DNA from 2 places in the Geobacillus sp. CCR genome. Region 2 is predicted to be linked to the other one. Evidence: riboswitches for the same ligand, from Rfam matches in the RefSeq annotation. Region 2 holds a riboswitch; the other holds the start of a gene.
What was found. Region 2 has a riboswitch for cyclic di-AMP ahead of kdpF (K(+)-transporting ATPase subunit F). Riboswitches for the same ligand answer to the same signal wherever they lie in the genome.
Positions count from the first base shown of each region.

Region 1: another riboswitch for cyclic di-AMP. It lies ahead of ACVBDQ_RS11430 (APC family permease); the one in region 2 lies ahead of kdpF (K(+)-transporting ATPase subunit F).

Region 1 is NZ_JBREBQ010000020.1:28,860-43,673, forward strand. It holds partial or broken gene ACVBDQ_RS11395 (export ABC transporter ATP-binding protein) at 1-134, shown strand, start outside; gene ACVBDQ_RS11400 (ABC transporter permease) at 172-1,275, shown strand; gene ACVBDQ_RS11405 (ABC transporter permease) at 1,277-2,422, shown strand; gene ACVBDQ_RS11410 (N-acetylmuramoyl-L-alanine amidase family protein) at 2,633-3,316, shown strand; gene ACVBDQ_RS11415 (S8 family serine peptidase) at 3,446-4,774, shown strand; gene ACVBDQ_RS11420 (LTA synthase family protein) at 4,793-6,748, opposite strand; gene ACVBDQ_RS11425 (TrkH family potassium uptake protein) at 7,199-8,536, shown strand; cyclic di-AMP (ydaO/yuaA leader) riboswitch at 8,687-8,827, shown strand; gene ACVBDQ_RS11430 (APC family permease) at 8,922-10,757, shown strand; gene ytaF (sporulation membrane protein YtaF) at 10,863-11,501, shown strand; gene ACVBDQ_RS11440 (sporulation protein) at 11,569-12,552, shown strand; gene ACVBDQ_RS11445 (hypothetical protein) at 12,515-12,691, shown strand; gene ACVBDQ_RS11450 (spore coat protein) at 12,684-13,187, shown strand; gene ACVBDQ_RS11455 (ROK family protein) at 13,341-14,279, shown strand; gene ACVBDQ_RS11460 (undecaprenyl-diphosphate phosphatase) at 14,463-14,814, shown strand, end outside.
Region 2 is NZ_JBREBQ010000032.1:10,452-25,265, forward strand. It holds gene ACVBDQ_RS14255 (SEC-C domain-containing protein) at 1-177, shown strand, start outside; gene ACVBDQ_RS14260 (plasmid pRiA4b ORF-3 family protein) at 264-974, opposite strand; partial or broken gene ACVBDQ_RS14265 (SEC-C metal-binding domain-containing protein) at 1,096-1,140, shown strand; gene ACVBDQ_RS14270 (hypothetical protein) at 1,159-1,335, shown strand; gene ACVBDQ_RS14275 (N-acetylmuramoyl-L-alanine amidase) at 1,745-3,085, shown strand; gene ACVBDQ_RS14280 (UDP-glucose dehydrogenase family protein) at 3,328-4,701, shown strand; gene ACVBDQ_RS14285 (hypothetical protein) at 4,958-6,286, shown strand; gene ACVBDQ_RS14290 (Zn-dependent hydrolase) at 6,443-7,672, shown strand; gene ACVBDQ_RS14295 (M20 family metallopeptidase) at 7,706-8,890, shown strand; partial or broken gene ACVBDQ_RS14300 (tryptophan 2,3-dioxygenase family protein) at 9,214-9,409, opposite strand; gene ACVBDQ_RS14305 (hypothetical protein) at 9,590-9,727, opposite strand; gene ACVBDQ_RS14310 (group II intron maturase-specific domain-containing protein) at 9,668-9,826, shown strand; cyclic di-AMP (ydaO/yuaA leader) riboswitch at 9,984-10,142, shown strand; gene kdpF (K(+)-transporting ATPase subunit F) at 10,451-10,513, shown strand; gene kdpA (potassium-transporting ATPase subunit KdpA) at 10,580-12,262, shown strand; gene kdpB (potassium-transporting ATPase subunit KdpB) at 12,278-14,311, shown strand; gene kdpC (potassium-transporting ATPase subunit KdpC) at 14,330-14,814, shown strand, end outside.

The DNA.
Region 1 (14,814 bases), on a different contig from region 2:
TCAGTGTCAATAATTTAAACGAAATTGTGCAATGCCTGATCAATGACGGTGTCGAAATCCGTTCGCTTGAAGACAAATCACCGAACTTGGAAACGGTCTTTCTGGCGCTGACGGGGAGAAATTTGCGGGATTAGCTGTTTGGAGTGCCATCATGCGAGGGAGGTGCTTCTTTTGAATATTTTTCGCATTGCAGCCAAGGAAATCAAAAGCGATTTTCGTGATGTCCGGACGCTATTTTTTATGCTGCTGTTTCCGATCGTACTGATGTTCATCTTAGGAACAGCCCTTTCCAACACGTTTCACTGGACGATTTCCGTCGGTGATGTACACGTCTTGTACAACGATCAAAAAGCAGGGCCGTTGTCGCCGTATATTCAAACGATGATCCAAGCAGGGAAGAAAGCCCACATCGATTTTCAAAAGGCATCCGACCGGATAAAAGGAACGAAAGCGGTGCAGGAAGGAAAAGCGGATGGATACATCGAGATCGGCCCGCGTGGAGTGGAGTTGTACACCAATGAACGCAACAAGATCAAAGGAAGTCTTGTTGAGGGGGTGATGGCCGCGTTTGTCGGCCGATACGAGCTGGCGATGGCCGTTTCAGAGGTGAAGCCCGGTTTTGTTCCATCAAATAAAAGTGTGCATGATGAGTATATTCAAGAACGGTCGCTGCATTCCAAGCGCAAACCGGGAGCCATGGATTATTATGCGGTGGCGATGACGACGATGATCGCTTTGTACAGCGCATTGCCGGGCAGTTCGTTGCTGCGGGGGGAGCGAACGCGGAAGACGGCTGATCGCCTTTTGGCTGCTCCTGTTCGCAAAAGCGAGATTTTTATTGGAAAGCTGGCCGGGAACGTCGCGGCGAATTTTCTTTGTGTTGCGGTCGTCATGTTGTTCAGCAAATGGGTGTTTCATGCCGATTGGGGGCATCACGTAAGTCTCGTATGGTTGCTTATGTTGACCGAGGTGGTCTTAGCCATCAGCTTTGGTCTAGGGATGAGCTATATGGCAAGGACGGAAGGAGCGGCGCGAACGATTGCGATGGTCATCATTCAGCTGTCTTCCTTTTTCGGCGGCGCTTATTTTCCGATCGATGAAACAGCATGGTATGCCCATTTGTCTCCGCTTTCTTGGATGAATGAAACGATTTTCAAAATCGTGTATGCGAACGATTTGTCAAGCGTCGTTCCAACTATGCTGCTTAATATCGGTATAGCGGCGTTGTTTTTATTGATCGCGGTGGCATCTGTAGCGAGACGGGAGGGATTATAAGGTGAATGACGTCATCTGGTTGGTGAGATATACGTTAAAGCGAACGTTCCGTCGGAAAATCAATTTTTTGTTATATTTTGGAACTCCGTTGGCGGCGATCCTTTTGTCTTTGTTTGCGGCCGGGGGCAACCCTGTCAAGGAAGTTCGCATTGGAATCGTCAATGAGGATCAAGGACGGATTACCGATGATACGATCCGTTTTCTGAAAAGCCTTGATCATCTCTCCGTGAAAAGCGTGAAGTTATCAGCGGTCGATGAGCAAATCACCTCGCAAAAGATGGATGGCGTGCTGATTTTTCGCCAAGGGTTTTCCGAAAGCGTCCAGCACGGCCAGCCCCGGCCGATAGAACTTGTCTCGCTCAAGGGAGCGGAAATCACGATGTTCATCAAGTCGTACTTGCATGAATACATCGATCATCTGGCGACATTGGGGCGATTGGCCAATGGGGATCGTGATCTCTTTTGGAAGATGTATGAACGGTATCAACAAGCGCCGTTCCGCCTGTCCGTTCACTCGCTGCCCGACACAGCCAAACAAAAAGGGGTCACGTATCAAACGATCGGTTATTTGGTCATGATTATGTTGATGTCAGCGGGGAATTTGACTGAGATCATCATCAAAGAAAAAGAAGAGCGCACCTATTCTCGTTTATTGACAACACCGATTCAGGCGAGAACGTATGTGTTATCGAATATCGTGGTGAATTTGTTGATTATGACGGCACAAATCATCGTGACAATCGTGGCAATGAAGAACATCTTTCATATTGATCCTAATATTTCGATGTGGCAAATGGCCCTGGTGCTCCTGCTTTTCTCTTTATCCGCGATCGGCTTGTCTTTGATTACAGTGATGTTTGCGAACAGCTCTGCTTCCGCCGGGGCGCTGCAGCCATTGATTACCGTGCCGACATGTATGCTGGCCGGCTGTTTTTGGCCGGTCGAGCTGATGCCGAAATTTTTGCAAAAAGCGGCATATTTTATACCGCAACGGTGGGCGCTCGATTTTTTGGTAAAGCTGCAGGAGGGGCGCTCTTTCGGAAGTTTGTATTGGCATCTGTTGATTCTTCTCGCCTTTGCGCTGACCTTTTTCCTTCTGGCTGTTTACAAGTTTAGCCGAAGCCAACAGAGTGGACAGTTTGTATAATGCCCAGCGGTCTATGTTTTCTTGTATGGCTGTGTGGGGGCTTTCATCATATCGAACAAGTCGATCAGCGGGAATGTCAGGTGCAGTCGTTCTTTTTGACTGCGCCTTATTTGTTGGCCCTGGGGAAGTATCTATGGCATTTTGGAGTGCCACGCTTATGCTAATAGTGCTATATTCCTAAACGACGAAGAATGTGAAAGGAGAAGAAAGATGGTCAAAATTTTTCTCGATCCAGGGCATGGTGGGAACGATACTGGCGCGGTCGGCAACGGGTTGTTGGAAAAAGACATTACGTTGTTTATCGCTCTCGAAATCAATCGTCTGCTGCAAAATGAGTATGAAGGAGTTTCCGTGCAGTTGAGCCGGACAAAAGATGAAACGGTGCCGCTTGATGAGCGGACGGACCGGGCCAATCGCTGGGGGGCCAATTTGTACGTCTCCATTCACGTGAACGCGGGTGGCGGCACTGGATATGAAGATTATATTTATAATCGGCTCGATGACAATTCGGCAACAGCCCGCATTCGCGATGCCATTCATGAAGAAGTCGTCAAAGCTGCGGGATTTCGCGATCGTGGGAAAAAGAAAGCGAATTTTCATGTGCTAAGGGAGACCGCGATGCCAGCCGTGCTCACGGAGAACGGGTTTATTGACCGGGAAGAGGATGCAGAAAAACTGAATGACACCCAGTTTCTGCGAACGGTCGCACGAGGGCATGTAAACGGAATCGCGCGAGCATTTGGCCTGCAGAAAAAGCGAAAAACAGCATTAACGCGCGTGATTGTTGATGGGACGCAAGTCGTCGTTTTTGCCGAAAGGGAAAACGTGCTGCGCCAAGTGGAGCATTATTTAGGAAGAGCGAAGCGGATTGTGCTTGAGCAAGTCGAGGAATGACGGGAACGCTTGCCTAGTTTTCAGCTAGGCGAGCGTTTTTTCGTTCGTTCGTCCTAGTGGAAAGGCCGCCTCCTCCTTTGTCCAGCCGTCATATGAGTATAGCGAGAAACAAAGGAAGGGGGAAAAGACATGTTTGGCTATTCAATAGTGCAGTTAGCCCGCCGGCACGCGGGGCGGCTGGACCGTCCTCTCCGCCATGCGCTTGTCAATATGTACAAGCCGATGACACGCATGCCGTGCATTTTTCACCGCTGGATCGAGCGCTGGCTGCGGAAATGGCGGACGCTTTCCGTCTTGATTGAAGTCGAAAATGCTGAAGGGATGGAGGCAGTGGCCAAGGCGGAACGCGATCATTTCCGTATGAAAGTACGCCACCATTTTCGCCATGTTCCCTTCTACAGCGCACGGGTGACGCCGGCGGCGCTTGAGCAACTGCTTGAACATCCAAAAGTGAAGAAAGTGTATTTTAACCGTACGGTGAAAGCGTTATTAAACAACGCAGTGCCGTCGGCCAATGCGAAACGCGTGGCGGTCAACGGGACGGAGTTGAGTGGAAAGGGAGTGACGATCGCTATTGTCGACACGGGGATTTACCCGCACCCGGACTTGGAGGGGAGGATTGCTGCCTTTGTAGATTTCGTCAATGGGCGTACGACGCCATATGATGACAACGGACACGGTACGCACTGCGCTGGTGATGCCGCTGGGAACGGGCGCATGTCCGATGGGCTGTATGCTGGACCGGCGTACGAGGCAAACCTTATCGGCGTTAAGGTGCTCGACCGTTCAGGAAGCGGGACGCTGGAAACGATCATGCGCGGCATTGAATGGTGCATCGATTACAATGAAAGACATCCATCGAAACGAATCGATATTATTTCCTTATCGCTCGGAGGGGAGCCGCAACCGTTTCCGATAGAAAATGATGACCCACTCGTGCAAGTCGCGGAGCAGGCGTGGGAGCAGGGTATTGTCGTCTGTGCGGCGGCAGGGAATGAAGGGCCGAATTATGGGACGATTTCAAGCCCCGGCATTAGCGACCGCATCATTACCGTCGGTGCTCTTGACGATCATGATACGGCGACAACGCGCGCCGACGATGATGTGGCGTCGTTTTCAAGCCGAGGGCCGACGGAGTACGGGGTGACAAAACCGGATCTCGTCGTCCCAGGGGTCAACATTATTTCGCTTCGCGCCCCGCGTTCATTTCTTGACAAGATGAATAAGCAAAGCCGGGTCGGTGACCATTATATATCGATGTCCGGCACGTCGATGGCGACGCCGATTTGCGCCGGCATTGTCGCGTTGATGCTTCAGGCCAAACCAAATGCAACGCCGGATGAAATCAAGCGGGCGTTAAAAGACGGCGCCGATTTGTGGAAAGGGCGAGACCCGAACGTATATGGAGCAGGTTACGTGAATGGGAAACGGGCCATTGAGCAACTGCTGCAGCGCTAGAAAAAAAGAGGGAGGCGATCATTGATCGCTTCCCTCTTCACGGTTATTGTAATCATATTTTGACGGATCGACCGGCTTGAAGCCTTTCGGTGTATAGAACCGGAGCAAATCGCCATAGACGACTTTATCCGATAGGTCAAGCTTCGTACGGACGATTTGTTCGAGCCGCTGAATTTCCGGCGTGCTTTCAAGAGGTTCGCCTGTTTTCGTGTCATAGTACTTGCCGTTGACCGCTGTCACCTTCGGCGTGACAAAGTCGCCGTTGCGGAACGGAACGATTTCTTGATGTTCAGGTGACAGCAAATCCGTTCCAAAATGGACGTAATTTTTTGTATCAATGCCCAGCAGGTGCAAGACCGTCGGCAACAAATCGATTTGGCCGCCAAACTCGTGAATGACGCCGCCTTTTATGCCCGGCACGTGGATGAACAGCGGCACCCGTTGCAATTGCGCATGTTCATACGGCGTAATTTCTTTTCCTAAAATTTGCGCCATGGCTTTGTTATGATTTTCCGAAATGCCGTAATGGTCGCCGTACAAAATGATGACCGAGCGGTCGTACAGACCCGATTTTTTCAAGTAGTCAAAGAACTCTTTCACTGCTTCATCCAAATAGCGTGCCGTTTGGAAATAACGGTCGACCGAGCCGTCGCCTGTCGTCGCCGGCGGGATCGTCGCATCCTCCTCGCTGATCGGGTATGGGAAATGATTCGACAGCGTAATAAATTTCACATAGAACGGTTCTTTCAATGTTTCTAATAGCGGGATCGACTCCCGGAAGAACGGTTTATCTTTCAGACCGTAGTTCAAGACGTCCTCGTCGTTCATATCGTAGTAGCTGGCGTCAAAGAAATGGTCAAAGCCGAACGACTTGTAAATTTCATCGCGGTTCCAGAACGTTTTGTAGTTGCCGTGGAAGACGGCGCTTGTATAGCCGTATTGGTGCAAAATGGCCGGAGCCGCCTGATACGTGTTTTGTCCTTTCGTCGTAAAGACAGCGCCTTGCGGCAAGCCAAACAGCGAGTTTTCGAGCATAAACTCCGCATCCGACGTTTTCCCTTGTCCTGTTTGATGGAAGAAGTTATCGAAATAGAACGTGTTCGGATCGCGGGTGAGCGAGTTTAAGAACGGGGTGACTTCTTCACCGTTCAACTTATAGTTAATCACAAAGTTTTGCAGCGACTCTAAATGAATGTAAATGACGTTTTTCCCTTTCGCCACGCCGAAATATTTCGGGTTCGGTTTGGCATACGTCGCCTGCACATAGTTCAGCACAGTCGTGATGTCGCTTTTGTTTGCGAACGCCCGCTGCGTCGATGATTTCATGCTTTGGAACGCATCGTAAATCAAATAGTTGTACACGCCTAAATATTTGACGATATAGTTGCGGTCGAACGTTCTTGTCAAGAGCTGCGGGCGGTCGGTCTCAGCGAGCGCCAAGTTGATGCTGAACATCAGAATGGCCGAAGCGAAAATGGCGCCTTTTTTGAATCGGCCGGCCTGCACTTCCGGGAGCGAGAATCGCTTCGAGAAAACGATCACCGCCAAAATGATCGTATCCAAGAAATAGAACACGTCATACCAGCGGAGCAACTCCCAAATGCTTCTGCCGAGATCGCCGAAGTTTTTCGTTTGCGTCAACGTCGGGAATGTAATAAAATCGCTGAAAAAACGATAATAAACGATATTGGCGTATAGAATGAACGATAAAACGAAATTAATAATAATGAGCCATTTGTACACACGCGTTTCCTTGGCCAACAGCGCCAACCCAAGGAAGAATACCGCCGAGCTGATCGGGTTGATGAACAATAAAAACTCCTGCATGGAGTTGCTGATGCCAAGGTTAAATTCCGCTAAATAGGCGGCGTACGTCTTCAACCAAAATAAGAGCACGGCAAAAATAAAAAAGCCAATGTATTGGTTAGGGAGAGAACGACATTTTTTCAACCATTTTTCCCAAATTGCCTTCACGTCCTCTTCTCCTCCTTTGCCTCGTATTCTTAACGATGCTTCTATGTTTATATCAACAGCCGTTGCCCACAGCAACAAACGTTTTATTCTTACATGATTTTACATCGGAACGTCTCCATGTCAAGTAGCATAATACGTCTGTTGCCAAAAGTCAATGGAATGTTTTTATGGGACTGGTGCAAGCCCCCTTCCGCGCTTCAATGCCTGTGTGGTCCCAGTCGGACTGCCATTTGCCATTCATATAGACGAACGGAGACGGAAAAGGTTTCAATGCATCCACATTCTTGAAGTCGGTGGCCATGCCCTTTATCCATTTTATTATGCAGAAAGAATGTTATGATGAAAATGGTTTAGAGTACCCGAACAAGCTTGTTTTTGGTATATTTTTTCTATGCATCATCCACAACTATAAAGAGGCGATTATGTGAGCGAGGGGGAAGGGATGGGGCTTTGAATGCGAACCGTAAATTTTTCGATCCGCCGAAAGTATTAGTGTCCGGCTTTGCCTTGATTATTTTGGTTGGAGCTTTCTTGTTGATGCTGCCGACGGCGACCGTTGACGGAAAAGGACTTCCGTTTTTAGACGCCTTGTTTACGGCGACATCTGCTACGTGCGTGACCGGACTTGTTGTGGTTGATACGGGGACGACGTTCACGTTGTTCGGCCAGCTGGTCATTTTAGCGCTGATCCAAGTGGGCGGGCTTGGATTTATGACATTTGCTACGTTGTTTGCCTTTTTGCTCGGCAAGCGGATTTCCTTGAAAGAGCGGTTGTTGCTGCAAGAGGCGCTCAATCAGCTGAGCATCGAAGGGATTGTTCGGCTCGTGAAACGCATTCTCGTTTTTACCGTCGTCATTGAGGGCATCGGCGGATTGCTGTTGGCGATTCGTTTCTCGTTCGATATGCCGTTTTGGAAAGCCGTGTACTTTGGGTTCTTTCATGCGATTTCCAACTTTAACAACGCCGGCTTTGACTTGATGGGCGAGTTTCGCAGTTTGACCGGCTATGTGGAAGATCCGGTCGTCAGCCTTGTCGTGCCGATTTTAATTATACTGGGCGGCATCGGATTTATTGTCATGAATGAAGTGTATGAGTACCGGCAAACACGGCGGCTGTCTCTTCATACGAAGGTGGTGGTCATCACGACGGCATGGCTGGTGTTTGCCAGCATGGCGCTGATATTGCTGCTGGAGTGGAACAATCCGAAGACGATGGGGCCGCTGTCGCTCTCAGGCAAGTTTTTGTCCGCGTTTTACCAAGCGGTCACTCCGAGAACGGCGGGCTCGAATACGCTTAACATCCCGGATTTGACGCAACCGACGCTGTTTTTGATCGTTTTTCTCATGTTTGTCGGCGCTTCCCCGGGTTCGACGGGCGGAGGAATCAAAACAACGACATTTACGACCTTGCTCGGCGCGGTTTGGTCGCAAATCCGCGGGAAGGAAGACGTCATTTTGTTCCGAAAACGAATCGTCTACGATACGGTATACAAGTCGCTGACCGTGACGATGAGCGGATTGTTTGTCGTCATGCTTGTGACGATGGTGTTGACGATTACCGAAAAGGGAAAAGACTTTTTCATGATTTTATTCGAAGCGACATCGGCGTTTGGGACTGTTGGACTATCGATGGGATTAACCCCTGAATTGTCTCCGCTTGGAAAAGCGATCATTATTTTCACGATGTTTGCCGGCCGCGTAGGCCCGTTGACGATCGCTTATGCGGTCACGCTGCGCCGTCAGCCCGATCCGTTCCGCTATCCGAAAGGGAAAATGATGATTGGATGAGTGAAAAACAGAAAAATGTCGGGAGCGTGAGCGAAGGGAAAATAATAAAGAAAAAATAAGCCCAAAAGCCCAGAAACTCGCTGTTTTCCTCCTTTTTCAAGGTTGGCGGAGGGACAAGCAAAGGGGTAAGATATGGAAGCAAGAACAACTTGATACGATGCGCTGAATCCGGCATGGAGCGGGGGACCCGATTTGGCAGCGTCTGCTGTCTTGGGGTGAATCCGATCAGGAAGGGCATCTCCCCAAGCCCGAACCCGACAGCTAACCTCGCAAGCGCTTTGGGGAGGGACGAGTATGGTTTTGAACCAAACGTAGCCGTTGAGCGCGTCCTCAGCGGTTTTTTCTTTTTGAATCAACTCGAATATGCTTTGGGAGGAACGGAAGCATGGCTTCGTTAAAACGTTTGTTGATTGGGAAACCGATGGAAACGAAACAGTTGAAACATGAAAAATTGCCTAAGTGGAAGGCATTGGCCGTTTTTTCTTCCGATGCGCTGTCATCGGTGGCTTACGCGACGGAAGAAATTTTGCTTGTGCTTGCTTTATTAGGGACAAGCGTCTTTTTCTATTCGCTGCCGATCGCGGTGGCGATTTTAGTATTGCTTTTGTTAGTGACCTTGTCGTATCGGCAAATCATTTACGCGTTTCCGTCCGGCGGCGGGGCGTATGTCGTCGCCCGCGACCATTTGGGGACGAAAATTAGTTTAGTGGCCGGGGCGGCGCTGATGATCGATTATATTTTAACTGTCGCCGTCAGCATCAGCTCCGGCGTCGCCGCGCTGACATCGGCGTTTTCGGGGCTGCTGCCGTGGAAAGTGGAGCTCGCTGTCGCTCTTGTCTTGCTTTTAATGGTGCTCAATTTGCGGGGCATTACCGAATCCGCGACGGTTTTCGCCTATCCGACGTATGTGTTCATTGGCTTCGTTCTTGTGATGATCGCTGTCGGCGGGTGGCAGTTGTGGCATGAAGGATGGCATGGGTTTACGATGCATGAGCATGCGTCAACCGCTCACATGTTTGCGTCCGGTTACAGCTTGTTTATTTTGCTGCGCGCTTTTTCGTCGGGATGTTCGGCGATGACCGGGGTCGAAGCCATCAGCAACGGCGTGCCGGCGTTCCGGCCAGACAGTTCAAAAAACGCCGCCATTACGATGGGATGGATGTCCACATTGCTTGGCGTGATGTTTTTAGGCATCACCGTGTTGGCGGCGGGATTCGGCGTTACTCCGACCGAGCATCAAACGGTCATTTCGCAAATCGGACGCCATGTGTTTGGGAATGGTCTTTTGTTTTACTTGTTTCAGCTGGCGACGATGGTCATTTTAGTGCTCGCGGCGAATACGAGTTTTGCCGGGTTTCCGCAGTTGACGTCGATTATGGCGAAGGACGGTTTTTTGCCGAGAAGCTTGGCGGCCCGGGGCGATCGCCTTGTGTTTTCCAATGGCATTATATTGTTGAGCGTGCTGGCGATCGCATTGATCATCGCGTTTCATGCCAAAACCCATTCGCTCATCCCGCTTTATGCGGTTGGCGTCTTTCTTTCCTTTACGATCGGCCAGAGTGGGTTGATTAAAAAATTATGGAATCGGGAAGAAGGACGGAAATTCGGCGTGCTGCTCACCGTCGGAACGGGAGCGGTGGTCACCGGGATGGTCACGCTCGTCACGATGGTCGCCAAATTTACGCAAGGAGCCTGGATCGTTATCGTGGCGATTCCGTTGTTTGTCTGGATGTTCAGCCGAATTCATGAACATTACAAAAAACTTGGCGAGCAGCTGCGGCTTGACGAACGGGAGTGGCAACAGCGCGGGAAACTGTTGAAACCAAAAGTCATTATTCCCATTTCCGGCGTCAGCAAAGTGGTCGCCCAATCCGTTCAGTACGCTCGCAGCATTTCCGACGACATTACGGCACTGTCGATTATTTTCGACGAAAAAGACGAACAAAAGCTGCGGCAAAAGTGGGAGAAGTTTTATCCGGACATTCCGTTGGAAGTCATCTATTCACCGTACCGAACCATTTTGTCGCCATTGTTAGAATACATCACGAAAGCGGAAAAAGAAGCAGACCGCGCGCCGGTGACAGTACTCTTGCCACAATTTATTGTGAAAAAATGGTGGCATACGTTTTTGCATAACCAAACCGCAATCATTTTACGCTTTTTTCTGATTATGAAAAAAGATGTCGTTATTGCGACATTGCCGTATCATTTGCGGGAATAATGTCGAGAAAAGGGGAAACATTTCCCCGGAAATCGATGCGTGTCGAATGGCAAAAAAGTCCCCTCTCCGTACGAAATTGCATATCGTACCGCAGGGGGGATTCCTATGTGGTTATGGGTGTCCATGATTTTGCTCGCTTTCAGCGTGAGCATGGACAGCTTGAGCGTAGGCATTACGTATGGAATGGGTGGTGTCCGTTTTTCCTGCTTTTCGTTGGCGCTTATTGCATGCATGTCTGGAATGATGGTGTTTGTGTCTATGAACATCGGCCGTCTGTTGGCGCTTGTTTTGCCATTGCAAGTTGAGAGAGGGCTTGCTTCGGTCATTCTCATGGCGCTTGGCGGTTGGGCGATTTATAACGTCTATAAGCCAAAGGGAGACGGAAGCGATTCCTCTATGGAATGTGATGGAACAGGGGAGGCTAACCGATTCAGCGGCGCTGTTCAAGTATTGAAACGGCCTGAACTTGGGGATCTTGATCGTTCAGGCACGATCAGCCAAAAAGAAGCGTTGTTGATCGGGATCGCTTTGTCGATGGATTCATTTGGCGCCGGGATCAGTTCGTCGCTTTTGCATTTCCCGCCGCTTTCGTTTTCCCTGTTGGTTGGCGTATTTACTCTCATGTTCATCCGAGTCGGCTTATCGTTGGGGTACATGGTGTCGAAAACGGGAATCATGAAAAAGGCGACAATGCTGCCTGGGGTTGTGTTGATTGTCCTAGGGTTGATCAAATTATTTCGGTGACACCATGTTGGCGGCTTGTTCGTAATTCAAATGTGAAAATAGGTTGATGAAAAAGGAGAGAGGTCCGATGTGGAAAAAGTTTTTATCGAAATTCGGCATTGGCGCTGCCAAAGTGGATCTCGTGCTGCATCGCTCGCATGTACGCCTTGGTGAAACGTTGGAAGGGGAATTTTTGCTGGAAGGTGGTTCAGTCGCCCAACACATTCGGAACTTAGATATCGTATTGCAATTAGAAGTGCAAGCGGAAGGGAAGGCATATCGCAAAACCGCGGCGGTGATCCCGGTCGCGTCTTCGTTTACGATTCAGCCCGGTGAGCGGAAAGTGCTCCCGTTTTCGTACACACTGCCGCACCATTTGCCGATCAGCCGCCCCACGGTTCGTTATACGTTCGTCACCCGGCTCGATATTGCCGCTGGGGTGGATGCATATGACCAAGACGCCATTCACATTTTGCCGCCGACCGCCTTGGATCAAGTGTTTTCCGCTTTGGCCGCCCTGGGATTCCGGGAGAAAGCGACATCCGGAAGCATTACGCCGCATGGCCAGGAATTTGCGTTCTTCCCGACGAGCGAATTTCAAGGGATCGTCCAAGAAGTCGAGTTTTTTGCCCTCGTCGAGGGAGAAGGGGTGCGTTTGTATATGGAGATCGACGTCCGCCACGGCTTTGGCGGGGAACGCGAAATGAAACGGGAGCTGTTGATCACTCATGAACAGCTTCGCGATTCGGCGACGGCAGCCCGTCTGCTTCGAGAAGCCATTGAAGAGGCGGTGCGGGCGGCCGGGGCGTTCGGCCAGCTGAGCGGGCATCCATTGGCAACGCCGCATTCGCCAATCTATAGCCATCCAGTAGGCCATTATCCACCCGTCCATCATTCGCATCATGGCGGACACGGGTGGGCTGGTGCCATTGGTGGGTTTGCGGCCGGGATGCTGGCGGGAATGGTGGCGGAAGAGTTGCTTGACGATGTGATCGATGATGTCGCTGACGGGTTGGACGTGGATGATTGGTTTGATGGCGGCGATGGATTTGATGGGGGAGATTGGCTGTAATGATGATATGGAAGGTGCTTCGCATTTCGCGAAGCGCTTTTTTGCTGATGCGGATGTCTTGTACAACGGTGACCGTTTCTCCTTAGTGGGCATATACAATAAATGGAAAAATAAAACAAGGAGGAAACAAAATGAATGATACGTACGGTCATCGCCATTTGGCTTGGCATGAAACGTTGGAGTTGCATGAACTGATCGCTTTTCAAGCAAACGGGCTCATAAAAATGAAAAAGGCGGTCGGCAAAATCGACTGTCCTGAATTAAAAGGATTGTACCTTGAGACGATTCAAGGGCTGGAAACGAATTTGCGCGAGCTGCTTGCCTTCATTCCGGCGGCACCTATGATGGAAGAAAGCCGCGACCATGATGATGGCGACCGGGCCTTGCACGCTGGCGATTTGCTTGGCTTTTCAAAAACGGCAGTGCGTAATTATGCTGCTGCCATTACCGAGGCGGCGACGCCGGTGCTGCGCAAAACGTTTGTCAAACATCTGCTCAAAGCCATTGACACGCACGAAAAAGCGTTCAACTATATGTATGAACGCAGTTATTATCCAGCGTACGATCTTGTCCAGCTCCTTCACAACGACGTCCGCAACGCGCAAAAAGCGTTGTCGATGGGATATGAACGATAACAGAAACGAGCCGCTCCCGCCAAGTGGAGCGGCCTCTTTCATTGCGGCGGGGAGGAGCGGATGGACCGACGGCGAATACATAAAAGCGGAGAAACAGCTAAGCCTAATGGAGCTAGAAGAGAGGAAAGATCATAAACGAAGGAGGCGTCATCGGTGCGTTACTATATCGTTTTTGATATTGGCGGCACATATGTCAAACATGCCGTCATGAACGAGCATGGCGACTTTTTCGAAAAGGGGCGTTACCGTTCGGAGCGGCATGACTTTCATCAATTTCGCGATGACTTGCTTAACGCCGTCCGCCAGGCGCAGGCGAACTATGAACTTTCCGGCATCGCGATCAGTTCCGCAGGAAGCGTTGACAGCGATCTTGGCATCATCGGCGGAAGCAGCGCATTGCCGTGCATTCACGGCCCAAACTTTAAAGAAGTATTCGGCGGAGCGACGGGCCTGCCGGTGGAACTGGAAAATGACGCGAACTGCGCAGCGCTCGGTGAATTATGGAAAGGAGCGGGGCGGCACTGCCGCGACATCGCCTTTGTCATTGTCGGCACCGGCATTGGCGGGGCGATCGTGAAAGACGGACGCATCCATAAAGGGGCGCATTTGCACGGCGGGGAATTTGGCTATATGTTGATGGATGTCCGCTATGGGAACGGAAGGATCGAATGCAAAACATGGAGCGAACTGGCGGCGACAAGTGCGCTGATCCGGATGGCGGCTGAGGAAAAGGGGATGCCGGAGAGGGAGCTGGACGGAGAAAAAGTATTTGCGTTGGCCGAGAGAGGCGATGAAGCCGCGCAAAAGGCCATTGACCGGTTTTATTTTTCATTGGCCCAAGGGATTTTTAACTTGCAGTACGCATACGACCCGGAAAAAATCATTTTGGGCGGGGCCATTAGCAGCCGCCCCGATTTCGTCGACGAAATCAACAAGCGGCTTTCGGTGTTATTGTCGCTCGTTCCAATTGCCAAAGTCCAGCCGGTGGTGGAGACGTGCCAATTCAAAAACGATGCGAACTTGCTCGGCGCTTTGTATCATTACTTAGAGCGGCGCGGGGAGTTAGGGGAAGCGTCCGGCCCGTCCCATTGACTAGCAACAGGAAGTCGATGATTCTGTCTCGAAAACAAGGTCGCTGCCTAGAAAAAGCGCGGGTAGTACAAGACAAAGATTTGTAGTACAATAGAGCAGGCGCGGCCAAAAGCGGAGTGTTATTCCACCCGCTTGGCCCATATGTATAGAAAGGACGACCCCGCGCAGAAAGGATGGAAGGACATGCACTGGATGGAATTATGGAAGGCGATCATTTTAGGGATGGTCGAAGGGCTGACCGAGTTCGCCCCTGTTTCCTCGACCGGCCATATGATTATTGTCGACGATCTTTGGCTGAAATCCACAGAGTTTTTAGGCAAGTACGCGGCGAATACATTTAAAGTCGTCATTCAGCTCGGCTCGATTTTAGCCGCTGTGGTCGTGTTTAAAGACCGATTTCTCGACTTGCTTGGCGTTCGCGGCCGCCATCCGGGCGGACATCCGCGCCTTAACCTCATTCACGTCATCATTGGCCTGCTGCCGGCTGGGGTGCTCGGCGTCTTGTTTGAAGATTACATCGATGAACATTTGTTTT
Region 2 (14,814 bases):
GTTGAGGAGTTGTTTGATTGCGAGGGCTGGGACGTTGATCAAGTCCATCGCTTGATCGACAAAGCGATCCGAACATGGAAAAAGGACGGGTTGCTTGAAGGAGTCGATGCAGCTGAGTTGCGCAAGGAGCTCGAGGAGCTCGTCTGGGAGACGTTTGCCGAACGGGGATTTTTGTAAGGCGATGGACAAAGCAGGCAACAAAGGACAGATGGGTGCGAAAGAAGGTGCCCTTGAGAGATGACGGATACCTTCTTTCGCATGCGTTACAATCGGATATAGGCCAGCCGCTCGTTCGCTTCCTCGACGTCAAAGGCATCAGGGTCAAAATCTTCGCCTTTCATGTCGTACATCCAGTCTACCAGCTCGCGCAATTCGGGATCGGCAAGAGAGTCTTTTTGCGCCGCCGCTTCCAGCAGCTCCAGGTAGCCATAGACGCCGCCGCAATCCTCGGGAGGGCACGCCCGTTTTCCTTTCAGGCAAGCGGCGCGTTCCAACGGTTTTGGGAGTGTTTCAATCTTTTCAACAGTGACGGTATGGCGCCAGTAGTCGCCAAAATCGTAAATATATAGAAACTTTTGTTTTTCTTCCGTCAGCCATTGCTGTAATGGGATGCGGCGGGCGTCCATCAGTTCTTTTTCCAGCTGAAACGAATCCCAGCCGTCAGGGATGCCGATGAGAACGCTTCCGAAATCGAATTCGTATAAATGGGCTTGTTCCCATCCCATCGCTTCTTGGATGATGAGATGAAGCTCGTGAAATGTCGCATGTCCGGGAACAAGGACGCGCCGCCAAATCGGCGGGCGGATGCCGTTTAATGTGATTTTCAGCTGGTAGGCTGTTTTGGACCGCCGCCGTTTGGAGGGGGGTGCGCTCTTTGGCGCCTCAACCCATCTGCCGTGTGGACGGTCCCGCTCTGTCGGATGGAACATGGCAGACAATTCGTCGATCAGTTTAGCAAGATTGTCGGGGTTCATAGCCCTCGTCTCCTTTCGGATAAACGTTTTGTATAATAGTAGTTTATCCTGTCCATAGTAGAATTTAAACATTATTGATGGAAATATTGAAATAAAGAAAGATGGGAGAGGAGGATGACGCATGTCGATCGGCTGGAATGACCCATGCCCGTGTGGAAGTAGGAAAAAGTATAAGAAGTGCTGCATGAACAAACAGCAGAATCATGAAATCAAACGGGTGCGCCAGCGCCGCTTTTTTGGCCAAAAATATGAGCTGTCGCAAATGGTGCAGCGATTTTTGGATGAATCGCTGTCTTACAACGAACAAGCAGTGGCGAGACGGACGTTTTACCAAAAAATAGAGGGTATGAAGTATTTGTAATATTTTGGATTTTTTGAAACACTTTGGTGCTTGTTCATTCACCGTTTTCCCAATGGAATGCGCGTCATTGAATGGTTCCAGCGCGACAAAGGACACCGTCTCCCGTTGGAGCACGGAGCGCTTTTGGCGCTTCTGCGTGTTTCTTCATGGGGACGGCTTATCCATTCGGACATCGGTTAGAGAAGCGATGGTGGTATGTCGGCCGTAGCTGGATGGTTCGACTGGGTTGCGCGTTGTGGCTGCTGTCGTGTGAAGAGGCATCATGCAGAAAAAGGAGAGCTATTGTCGGTTGATGGATGCCGCCCCGCTAGTTTTGTCGAGCGGTTTTCCCAAGTGACAGACAGGAAATTCCCCGTTGTGCGCGAACGATATAGTAGACAAATTGGAGACAACGGGGGAGGGAATGCGCATGAGGCGAGGAATATGGCTCGCCCTGTTGTTTTGTTTGCTATGGCTGGCTGCGGCTGCTTGGCCGGTGGGGGCGAAAGGGGAGAGTGGGAAAACCGCTCAGTTGGCGGTGGTGACGGCGGATCAGGTGAACGTCCGCCAAGGGCCGGGGGTGCCATACCGTCCATTGGCGAACGTTCACCGCGGCGAGGCGTATCGGCTGATCGAGGTCAAGGATGGATGGGTGAACATCGAGTGGAAACCGAATCGAACCGGGTGGATCGCCGCGCGGTACGTCGCGTTGGCAAAAGAGACGGCCGTCGTGCAAGAAAACCGACTCCGCCTTCGACAAGAGCCGAGCCGAGATGGGCGAATTATCGGGCATTTGGCGCGGGGAGAAACGGTATGGGTCATCAAGGAAGATGGGGAATGGACGGAAGTGATCGCAGACGGTGCGATCGGCTGGGTGTCTTCAGCATACCTCACTGCGGCTCGGGAGTCATCGATTTCGCATCAAACCGGAATCGTCAACGCCAGTTCGCTCAACGTTCGGGCTGAGCCGTTATTGAAGGCAGCGCGCGTCGGACGCCTTGTCCGTGGTGAAGAGGTCGAGATTGTGGAAAAGAAACCGGGATGGTACAAAATTGCCTCCCAAACAGGGCTTGATGGGTGGGTGTCATCCGCATATGTGCAGGTAAAGGGTGGACAAGCTAATGAAAAGGAAGCGGAAGCGCCCCAGTCGGCTGACCGCTCGCTGCTTTCAGCCATCGCGCCTAGCGACTCCCGCCTTTATGTAGACAGCTGGACGCGCGGTCCTGTTCAGGCGCTGGCCGGAAAAACGATCGTTCTTGACGCTGGCCACGGAGGCAAAGACGGCGGGGCCCAAAGTGTCGATGGCATCAAGGAAAAGGAGTTGACGTTGGAAACCGCCAAGCTTCTGAAAAACAAGTTGCAATCTTACGGCGCCCGCGTCGTGCTGACGCGCTCTAGCGATGAGTATGTGCCGCTGTCCGCGCGCGTGGCGATGGCGCGCCTGTATCAAGCGGATGCGTTTATCAGCCTGCATTATGACAGCGCAGATGACCAACAGGCGAGCGGCATCACCGTTTATTATTACGACCGTTTTGCCGATTACGGCTTAGCGCAATCATTCGAAGACCCGCTTTCCCGATTGGCCGCACTGCCTTTCCGCGGCGTTGCGTTTGGCGACTATTACGTGCTGCGGGAAAACGACAGACCGTCTGTATTGCTTGAGCTCGGCTATGTAAGCAACCGCACAGATGCGGCGACGGTGGCGACAGACGACTATCAGGAAGCAGTGACGGCCGCGATCGCGGATGCGGTTCGGCATTATTTTGAATAAGAAATGATCGTGGAGAAATCGTTGATCGGCGGTCTGTTCGTTTTTGTGATCAATCGGCCGTCATCAAGCAAACGGAAACACGCCGTGCAACCGGGGGGGTGGCTCCTCCCGGTTTTCTTTTGGCCGCAGAGCACAACCGGTGAACTCAGCGGCTAGGCGAAAACAATGAAAATCCCCAGGCGATTCGATATAATGAGAACAAGCGACAATAGCCGCAATGGATCAAAAAGGTGTGAGGAACGATGAAAATCACGATCGCCGGGGCGGGGTATGTTGGGCTTGTGACCGCCGCCTGCCTGGCTGATAAAGGTCATGATGTCATATGCGTGGATGTCAATGAGGAAAAAATTCGGCGGTTGAATGAAGGAATCGTCCCCATTTATGAACCGGGGCTCGAACCGCTCATCCAACGGAACAGCGCCCGCCTTCGCTTTACCACAGACGATGCGGAAGCGTATCGATGGGCGGAAGTGATCATGGTCGCGGTCGGCACCCCGCCGCTGCCGGACGGATCGGTCAAGCTCGATGACGTATGGGAAACGCTGCGCCGCATCGCCGCGTCGGCCGAACGCGACTGCCTTGTGGCCATCAAATCGACCGTGCCAGTCGGTACGGGAGACGAAGCGGCTCGCTTTTTGGCGGAACACGGACGCGGGGGGGTGCGTATCGATGTCGTTTCCAATCCGGAGTTTTTGTCACAAGGAACGGCGGTGCGCGATACGTTGCAGGCGCCGCGCATTGTGTTAGGCGTCGAATCGGAGAGAGCTGAGCGGATAATGAAGGACCTCTACGCCCCGTTTGCGCTCCCGTACGTTGTCACCGACCGCAAAAGCGCAGAGATGATCAAGTACGCTGCCAATGTGTTTTTGGCGCTGAAAATTTCGTACATCAACGAGATCGCCAACGTATGCGAGTTGGTAGGGGCCGACATTCAGGCGGTGGCGGAAGGAATCGGCATGGATCCGCGCATTGGCCGCCGCTTTTTGCGCGCCGGCGTCGGCTACGGCGGCTCTTGCCTGCCGAAAGATACGAAGGCGCTTTATGCGTTGGCTGCCTCCCATGGCTATTCGCTCAAAACCGTGTGGGCGGCGATGGACGTCAATGAGAAACAAAAATGGAAGCTTCTTGACAAAGCGCGTCCGCACATCGGAGATTTTCGCAACCGGACTGTTGCTGTGCTTGGCGCCGCATTCAAGCCCGGCACTGACGATGTGCGCGAATCGCCGGCATTGGCGAACATCGAACGGCTCATTGCCGAAGGAGCCGACGTGCGCGTCTGGGACCCGGCCGCCCTCGGTCATGTCTCGCGCCGTTTTGGCGATGCGGTTGTTTGTTGCGAGACAATGGAGGAAGCCATTCGCGGCGCGGATGTTTGTTTCATTTTCACCGAATGGCCGGCTGTGCTGCAATTTGACCTTCACCGTTACAAGACGCTGATGAATCGGCCAATTGTGCTTGACGGGCGCAACTGCTACGACCCGAAACAAGCCGACGCCGCCGGCCTCATCTACGAGTCGATCGGTCGGCCGGTGGGGCATAGGCAGCTGAAAGTGGATCGGGCTGTTGACGTTCTCCAGTGCGCCTCAGCTGCCTTTTTCCACAAACAAAGTGAATAGGGATGCCGCTTAATTGTCCCGTTCGCATCGCCACGACGGCTTTTTTGTAAAAAAGGGAATAAGGCGGTCTGTCCGTTCGATGGAAGTGGGATAGTAGACATGCCGGCGGGCGCGGGGCATCAATCGCCGTTTCAAAGAAAGAGAAGGTTATGTTTCCAGTGGTTTTATGGGAAAACGTGGGGTCGTGGCCCGCCACTTTGAAAGCGGAGACAGGCGGGGAAGAGAGCGGCTGAAGAAGCCGTCTTTTCCCACCGCTATGGGCAGGCGGCAAAAGGAGGGATGTATCATCCGCATTCGCTTAGGTCTGTTTGGTGCGGACGATTCGCTGTCAATTATTCAGGCGGTGGCGCAAGAGTACAAAGAGCTTGTTTGCGTTCCCGTTGTGTATTGGGATGAAAGTGAAGTGATCGATTTGATCCGCCCGCTCGCGTCAGAAGTTGATATGTGGCTGTTTTCCGGACAAGTGCCGTATTCGATCGTCAAGCAGTCCAGTGAGGTCGATGCGCCGCTGTTTTATGTGCCACATATTGGTGCCAGCTTGTACCGCACACTGCTGCAGGCGCACTATACGGAGCAGATTCCGGTCAGCCGGCTTAGTTTTGACACGTACGAGCGCCGCGAAATCGAACGGCTGCTCGAAGAGGCGGGCATCGAGGAGCCGATTCCATACGTCAAGCATTACGAGGGAGGCATTTCGGCCCAGGAACTGTCCGACTATCATTACACCCTTTGGAAACAAGGGAAAACGGAAGCAGCGGTCACCTGTTTGCGGACAGCCCATCTCGAACTGGAGAAACTCGGAATGCCGGTGTATCGGGTATTGCCTGCCCGCTCGGCGGTGGAAGCGGTCATCCAAACCATCATTCGCACCGGACAGATGCTGCAGGTGCAAGATGCGCAAATCGCCGTGCAAATGATTGAAGTCGATGCGATGCAGGCGGCCTCCCCAGAGACATTTTCGACCGATGACATATATCGTCTGGAGATGAAGACAACGGAAAAATTGCTACGGTATGCAAAAAAAGTCCAAGGGTCGCTGAAAAGCGCCGGGCCGGGCCGCTATGTCATTTTTACGACAAGGGGCGCATTAAAAGAGATCACCGATGGCTATAAAACGGTCCCCTCGGCGGAGGAGACGGAGCTCTTGTACAGCGAGGTCATCGCGTGCGGAATCGGCATCGGCCGAACGGCGTATGAGGCCGAAATTCAGGCTGGGAAGGCGTTTTTGCATGCGAAACAAAGCGGACGGGGTGCGTGGATGGTGGTGTTTGATGACGGAACGATCTCGGGTCCGTTAGGAAAAAGTGTGCACCTCCGCTATTCGCTCGGCGGCGGAGAACTGCGGCAGCTGGCGGAGCGGACGGGATTAAGCGCCGCGACGCTCTGCAAATTGAAAGCAATATTGCAAAAACGAGGAACCAACGAGATCGAAGCGCATGAGTTGGCCTCTTACATGGGGATTGTGCCGCGCAGCGCCCGCCGGATTTTAAACCAATTGGAGACCGTGGGCCTTGCCGAAGTGGCCGGGGAGACAAACCCGTATCCGCGCGGGCGTCCGCGCAAAGTATACCGCATTTTCTTATAATTGCTCGATCAGCTTCTGCCTTTAGCGACAGGCAGAAGTTTTTTGTTGTCTTGAAGGCGTTTGTATTATTTGTATTATTTGAAAATTTCCTCTGTTTCCATTATAATTAAGGACATATCCGAAAATTATCCGTAATTGGCGTGAGGGGAGGATAGCTTGATTCAAGGGGAACGTCTTTGGCAACGGCTCATGGAACTAGGGGAGGTTGGCAAGAAACCAAGCGGCGGCGTCACGCGCCTCTCGTTCACTGCTGAAGAGCGGAGGGCGAAAGACTTGGTCGCTTCCTACATGCGCGAAGCCGGGCTTTTCGTATATGAAGACACGGCTGGCAACTTGATCGGACGGAAAGAAGGGGCGAATCCGGATGCCCCGGTCGTCCTTGTTGGATCTCATCTCGATTCGGTTTACAACGGCGGCTGCTTTGATGGACCGCTCGGGGTGTTGGCCGGCGTGGAAGTTGTTCAGACGATGAACGAGCACGGGGTTGTGACGCACCACCCAATTGAAGTAGTGGCGTTTACGGACGAAGAAGGAGCGCGCTTTCGTTTCGGCATGATCGGAAGCCGGGCGATGGCGGGGACGTTGCTGCCGGAAGCGCTCGAGTGCCGCGACGCGAACGGAATTTCTATTGCGGAAGCGATGAGACAGACGGGGCTTGACCCGGACCGTTTGCCGCAGGCAGCACGAAAACCAGGAACGGTGAAAGCCTATGTCGAACTGCACATCGAACAAGGACGGGTGCTGGAGGAGGCTGGTCTTCCAGTTGGCATCGTCACTGGCATCGCCGGGCTGATTTGGGTGAAGTTTATCATCGAAGGAAAAGCGGAACATGCCGGAGCGACGCCGATGTCATTGCGGCGCGACCCGATGGCGGCAGCCGCCCAGATCATCACAGTGATCGAAGAGGAAGCAAGACGAACAGGGACAACGGTCGGTACTGTAGGACAGTTGCATGTATATCCGGGCGGTATTAATGTCATTCCGGAACGGGTCGAATTTGTGCTCGATTTGCGCGACTTGAAGGCTGAGGTGCGCGATCAAGTATGGAATGACATAGCCGCGCGGGCAGAGACGATCGCCAAGGAGCGGAACGTTCGCCTCACGACCGAGCGACTGCAAGAAATGGCGCCGGTGTTATGTTCCGAGGTGGTGAAACAGGCCGCGGAAAGAGCGTGCAAGCAGCTCGGGTATCCGCCGTTTTGGCTGCCGAGCGGCGCAGCCCATGACGGCGTACAGTTGGCTCCTCTTTGCCCGATCGGGATGATTTTTGTCCGCTCCCAAGACGGGGTGAGTCATAGTCCGGCGGAATGGAGTACTAAAGAAGACTGCGCCGCTGGAGCAGAGGTGCTTTATCATACGGTGTGGCAACTGGCCCAAGGGGAATAACGAAAAAGACAAACGAACAGGGGGAGACTATGGATGACAAAGGAAGAAATCAAACGGCTCGTCGATGAAGTGAAAACGGACGTCATCGCCTGGCGCCGCCACTTGCATGCCCATCCCGAATTGTCGTTCCAGGAAGAGAAAACGGCGCAATTTGTGTACGAGACGCTGCAATCATTCGGCCATCTTGAGTTGTCGCGGCCGACGAAAACGAGCGTGATGGCGCGCCTTGTCGGCCCAAAGCCAGGCCGGGTCGTCGCCATTCGCGCGGATATGGACGCCCTGCCCATTCAAGAGGAAAACACGTTTGAATTTGCCTCCAAAAACCCAGGCGTCATGCATGCGTGCGGGCATGACGGCCATACGGCGATGCTTTTGGGGGCAGCGAAAATTTTCGCCCAGCTGCGCGATGACATTCGCGGTGAAATCCGCTTTTTGTTCCAACACGCGGAAGAATTGTTCCCGGGTGGGGCGGAGGAGATGGTGCAAGCCGGCGTCATGGACGGGGTGGACGTCGTCATCGGCACTCACCTTTGGTCGCCGCTTGAGCGCGGAAAAATCGGCATTGTGTATGGGCCGATGATGGCCGCACCCGACCGCTTTTTCATCCGCATCATCGGCAAAGGCGGCCATGGAGCGATGCCGCACCAAACGATCGATGCGATCGCCATCGGAGCGCAAGTCGTGACGAACTTGCAGCACATCGTCTCGCGCTATGTCGACCCGCTCGAGCCGCTTGTTCTGTCCGTGACGCAATTTGTGGCGGGTACGGCGCATAATGTCCTGCCTGGGGAGGTCGAAATCCAAGGGACAGTGCGCACGTTTGATGAGACGCTGCGGCGCACGGTGCCGCAATGGATGGAGCGCATTGTCAAAGGAATCACCGAAGCGCACGGCGCCTCGTATGAGTTTCGATTTGACTACGGCTACCGCCCGGTCATCAACTACGATGAAGTGACCCGCGTCATGGAGGAAACGGCGTGCGAGCTGTTCGGCGAAGAGGCAGTGGCCCGCTTGAAACCGAACATGGGCGGCGAAGATTTCTCCGCCTTTTTGCAAAAAGCGCCCGGCAGCTTTTTCTACGTCGGCGCGGGCAATGTAGAAAAAGGCATCGTTTACCCGCACCACCACCCGCGCTTTACGATTGACGAAGACGCGCTTGAGATTGGCGTGCAAATGTTTGTCGCGGCGACGTTGAAACTGTTGGCGGGGGCGGAATAGCTGTTTTCGCTTGACATATCCAAGATTGTCAGTTCAAACGTTTGATCCTTGGGTGGCGGGATTGATTGGCGCCGCTGGGTTGCTCACTGCCATGGTGCCAGGGTCGATGATTTTAGTGACAGCATCAACGTTGTGGTGAGTTGGATTCCGTTTGGCCCAGTTACGGTGAAAGAAGGAAAGCGGGCGATGTAGGAGGAAAAGTTGGCGATTGGACATCGTGCTTATCAATGGACGGGGAAAGCAAAGAAGGCATGGAATGCATCCGTGCCTTCTTACATGCTTTATGGTTGTCTAACGTGCATTGAATCGCAACTTTTCATTTAATGTAACATGAGCTTCATCCAAAGTTCGCTTGTTTGGTGAATAAATGATAAATAGCATTTCATCATGATGAATCGGACAGTCGCCGCTGGCTTGACAAAATTTTATCAAGCTGAAGGCAGCCTGCATACGAATGTCCTCTTGAAAATCCGTGTGAATCCCTTCCTCCAGTCCGAATGGATCTTGAAAGTTCGTCATGTTGTTCGACCCCTTTTTCCAATTAGTAGATGGATCACGCTACGTTTACGATGATCGGTCAGCATTGGCCGCTGTTGTGTTTGACTGCGCGGAATAGTTTGCTGCAAGGTGCATTGCATGAACCTTTTTAAATGGCATATGCAATCGATAAGAAAATTAACCAAGGCACCCCAAATTGTTTTACACGATGTAACCCATGTCGTCCAACGCCTGAAACAGCGGATTCGACAACTGACGAATCCCAACTAGATCCTCTCCATGCAGGAGCACATCCAGCGAGTAAATCAATACATCATGGGATGGATCGGATATTTTCAACTCATAAACACCCAATGCTCCGTCTCTTATTGCATCGAGGGTCGAGAGGCATTTTGTTTGCCTAGTCACTGTCGAACTCGGGTGCTTGAAAATAGATGAAAAATAAAGAATAAATTAGTTAGCTTATGAAAAAATAAATGTAAAACGCTTTCTTGATGATTTTTCCGTTTATTTTCAAAAAAATAGCTAATTTTAGCTGTTTGACGGTATGGTGGACCAAGAGTATAATGAGCCTCAAATTAAATAACCATTCATTCCCTAAAGATCGCTGAATCCGAATAGGAGCGGGGGAACCAACCGTGGCTTTGTGCGCCACATGGGGTGAATCCTGTTCAGGACGCCTGTTCTGAACGGGTAGGGTGACTCTCATCACCCGAATCCGTCAGCTAACCTCGTAAGCGTGTTGAGAGAAGGGGGGTATTTCCTATGGCTTGACATAGGCAGCCAGATACCCTCTGGCTGTCTTTTTTTGTTCTTTTTTATAAAAAATATGTAATTTATGTAAAAAATAATAAATTTGGTTTGTTGAGAAATCTTCGTGTATGTATAAGTCAATGTTTCCGAACTTTAAGCGGAAAGATGACAAAAGGCGGAGGGATCACTGATGTGGGATGTGATGATGGTTGTTTTGCTTGTCGTGAGCTTTATTCTCTTTTATGAATTTTCTGTTTGGTGTGATTCCGTGGTGAATGGAGGAGAAGAACAATGATCTGGATAGTAGGGATGGTGATATTGGGGGTATTTTGCTATCTCGTATACGCACTTATTTACCCGGAAAAATTTTGAACTGACGGTCAGATAAATTCAGTTATGAATTGGAATATGAGTGATCACGCGTGAGGGGGAAGAAACATGTGGCATGTCTTTTCGCAATATACACTTATTTTCTTGTTGTTGATCGTTATCGCGGTGCCATTGGGAAAATATTTATATGTGGCTTTCTTTGAAAAAGGAAAGATCGATCGTTTCTTTTCGCCCATTGAAGCGGTGATTTATCGATTATCAGGTATTCGCTCACTAGAAGAGATGACTTGGAAGTCGTATTGTACAGCATTGTTGATCGTGAATGCGGCATTGTTAGGTATATCCTATGGGCTTTTGCGTATTCAACATTATTTGCCGCTTAATGGGGCCAAAGTGGAAAATATGGAGCCGACTCTTACGTTTAACACTGTGGTTAGTTTTATGACAAATACAAACCTGCAGCATTATAGCGGAGAATCTGGATTATCCATTTTATCACAGATGTTATTTGTGACGATGATGATGTTCACGTCAGCCGCCACGGGACTGACTGTTGCTACTGCTTTAATTCGCGCGTTGTCTAAAAAAGGAAAAACGATAGGGAATTTTTATCAAGATTTTGTGCGCGCGAATGTGCGTGTATTGCTCCCGCTATCTGTCATCGTAACGATCTTGTTAGTGGCCTTTGGGGTTCCGCAAACCTTCTTGGCCCGCATGGCTGTATCAACATTAGAGGGAGGCACACAAACGTTAGCGCTGGGACCTGTCGCTTCGCTTGAGTCCATCAAACACCTCGGGACAAACGGAGGGGGATTTTTCGGAGCGAACTCGTCTCATCCGTTTGAAAATCCTCATCCGTTTACGAACGTAATCGAGATGTTATCGATGTGGTGCATTCCAGCGGCTCTGCCTTTTACGTATGGTCATGCTGTAAAAAATCGCAAACAGGGGTGGGTATTGTTTGCGACAATGTTCGTTTTGTTCGTCATGATGCTTGGGGTTGTGTACAATGCGGAACAATCTGGGAATCCCCTTGTGGGCAAATCAGGATTTGCAGCTGACCAAGGAAATATGGAAGGCAAGGAAGTACGTTTCGGCATTCCGCTGTCCAGTTTATTTACGGCGATCACGACAGCGGCCACAACCGGGTCAGTCAACAATATGCACGATAGTTTGACTCCGATTGGGGGGCTCGTTCCGCTGGCATTAATGATGTTAAATAACGTGTTTGGCGGCGATGGGGTAGGGTTTGTGAACATCATGATGTATGCGATGATTGCCGTTTTTTTATCAGGCTTGATGGTCGGGCGTACACCTGAATTTTTAGGGCGCAAGATCGAGCCAAAGGAAATGAAGCTGATCGTCATCGCGTTGTTGCTTCATCCTCTCATTATTTTGGCGCCGTCAGCCATAGCGTTAATGACGCACATGGGGACCGAGGCAATCAGCAATCCTGGCTTCCACGGCATTTCGCAAGTGGTGTATGAATATACATCTTCGGCGGCGAACAATGGGTCAGGATTTGAGGGATTGAAGGATAATACGGCATTTTGGAACATTTCGACTGGTGTTGTCATGCTTTTGGGGAGATATGTTTCCATTATTGCGATGCTTGCGGTCGCTGGGTCTTTGGTCGGAAAACAGCCAGTGCCCGAAACCATTGGAACATTCCGTACCGATACAGCCACATTCGGCGTCATTTTATTTGGGACAGTGTTCATTATCGGAGCACTTACCTTTTTCCCTGTTCTGATCCTGGGTCCGGTGGCGGAATATTTAACCATTCGCTAAGGAGGAAACGTCGAGATGAGAGGGAATGACAATCGCCAATCACTGTTTCAGCCAGAGCTTGTGCGGCAAGCGGCAATAGAGAGCGTCAAAAAGTTAAATCCTCTTGTGATGATGCGCAACCCAGTAATGTTTGTCGTCGAGATTGGAACATTGATCGTGTTGCTTATGCTTTTGTTTCCTCGCTTTTTTAGAATAGAGGATTGGAAATATGAATTAGCGGTATTCGTCATTCTTTTGCTCACGATTTTATTCGCTAATTTTGCTGAGGCTTTGGCGGAAGGACGAGGAAAGGCACAAGCGGAATCGCTCAAGAAAACGAAAGCGGATACGATCGCCAAGCGGATCAGCGCAAAAGGGGAAATAGAACTGGTTGCGTCCACACAGTTGCGAAAAGGGGATATTGTTCTCGTCGAAGCCGGTGATCTCATTCCAGGTGACGGCGAAATCATAGAAGGGTTGGCGTCCATTGATGAATCGGCCATTACTGGGGAATCCGCCCCTGTTATTAAGGAGGCAGGGGGAGATTTCAGTTCGGTGACAGGCGGCACAAAAGTCGTCAGCGATTGGATTAAAGTAAAAATCACAGCCGACCCCGGCGAGTCTTTTTTGGATAAAATGATCTCTCTTGTTGAAGGAGCAACGAGGCAAAAAACGCCGAACGAGTTGGCGCTGAACATTTTGCTTGTGACTCTCACGCTCATCTTTTTGATTGTCGTTGTCACATTAGTTCCGATTGCCCGTTATGTCGGCATCCATTTGTCGATAACAACCTTGATCATCTTGCTTGTTTGTTTGATTCCGACGACCATTGGCGGCTTATTATCGGCCATTGGAATCGCCGGGATGAACCGCTTGACACAATTCAACGTGTTGGCGATGTCCGGAAAAGCGGTGGAAGCGGCAGGGGACGTTACAACTATCGTGCTTGATAAGACGGGAACGATTACGTTTGGAAATCGAATGGCCGCCCAGTTTATTCCTGTTGGCGGGACTACAGAGGAGCAAGTACGGGAAGCAGCCGTTTTGTCTTCGATTAAGGATGAGACACCTGAGGGGCGTTCTGTTCTTGAATTGGCGAAACAGCAAGGATGGAAAGCAGATGTTGCTGAGTATGAACACGAGGAGTTTGTCCCGTTTACTGCCGAGACAAGAATGAGCGGCATGAACGTTCAAGGCATTCCGTATCGCAAGGGAGCGGTGGATGCCATTTCCCGTCATGTCAAACAGCTGGGCGGCCGCATTCCAAGCGATTTGAAAGAAAAAAGCGAACAAATCGCTAAACAGGGGGGCACGCCGTTGGCTGTCTCCGTTGGAGCAGACATCGTGGGCATCATCTATTTGAAAGATACCGTAAAACCGGGAATGCGCCAACGATTTGATGAATTGAGAAAAATGGGGATCAAAACGATCATGTGCACAGGAGACAACCCACTGACCGCTGCAACGATTGCCAACGAGGCAGGAGTGGATGAGTTTATTGCGGAAAGCAAGCCGGAAGACAAGATTCGTGTTATTCGGGAAGAACAAGCGAAAGGGAATTTGGTTGCTATGACGGGGGATGGTACGAATGACGCGCCGGCTTTGGCGCAGGCGGATGTCGGATTGGCCATGAATAGCGGTACGATGGCGGCAAAAGAAGCGGCGAATATGATTGATTTAGACTCCGATCCGACGAAAATTATTGAAGTGATATCCATCGGGAAGCAACTGCTGATGACCCGGGGGGCATTGACCACATTTAGCATTGCCAATGATATTGCCAAATATTTTGCTATTTTGCCGGCTGTGTTTGTGGCCAGCATTCCGCAGATGAAATCGATCGATATTTTGCATCTGCATTCGCCAGCGAGCGCCATTTTATCCGCGTTAATTTTCAATGCGGTGATCATCCCTCTGTTGATTCCGTTGGCGATGAGAGGGGTGCGCTATCAACCGATGTCATCGGAAAAACTTTTGCGTAGAAATATGTTGATTTATGGAGGCGGAGGAGTCATTGCTCCATTCATTGGCATAAAGGTCATTGATCTTGCCCTAGGCCTGTTTATGTAAAAGAGAGGAGGATTTGGCATGAGAAATATTCGCCTTGCTTTGCTCATGATCGTTTTGCTTGGGCTCGGGTATCCGGCAGCGATGACGGGCCTTGCCCAGTTGTTATTTCCTCATCAAGCGAAAGGAAGCATTATTTATGAGAAGGGAAGAGCCATCGGTTCGGAATTGATTGGACAATCATTTCAGGGGGACTCCTATTTTCACGGCCGCCCTTCGTCGATTCAATATGATGCAAGTGCATCAGGTTCACCAAATTATGGGCCTTCCAGCAAAGAAATGATGGAACGGATGGAGAAAGATGCAGAGCAATGGTTGAAAAAAGTTCCTGGAAAGACGAAAAAAGATATCCCTATCGATTTAATCACCAATTCAGGATCTGGACTCGACCCTCATATTAGCCCGGCTGCCGCATTGTTCCAAGTGCCGATGGTAGCAAAGGCAACGGGATTATCGGAGCAACAATTGACCCGTTTGGTCAAGCAGCACATTGAAGGAAGAGCGAT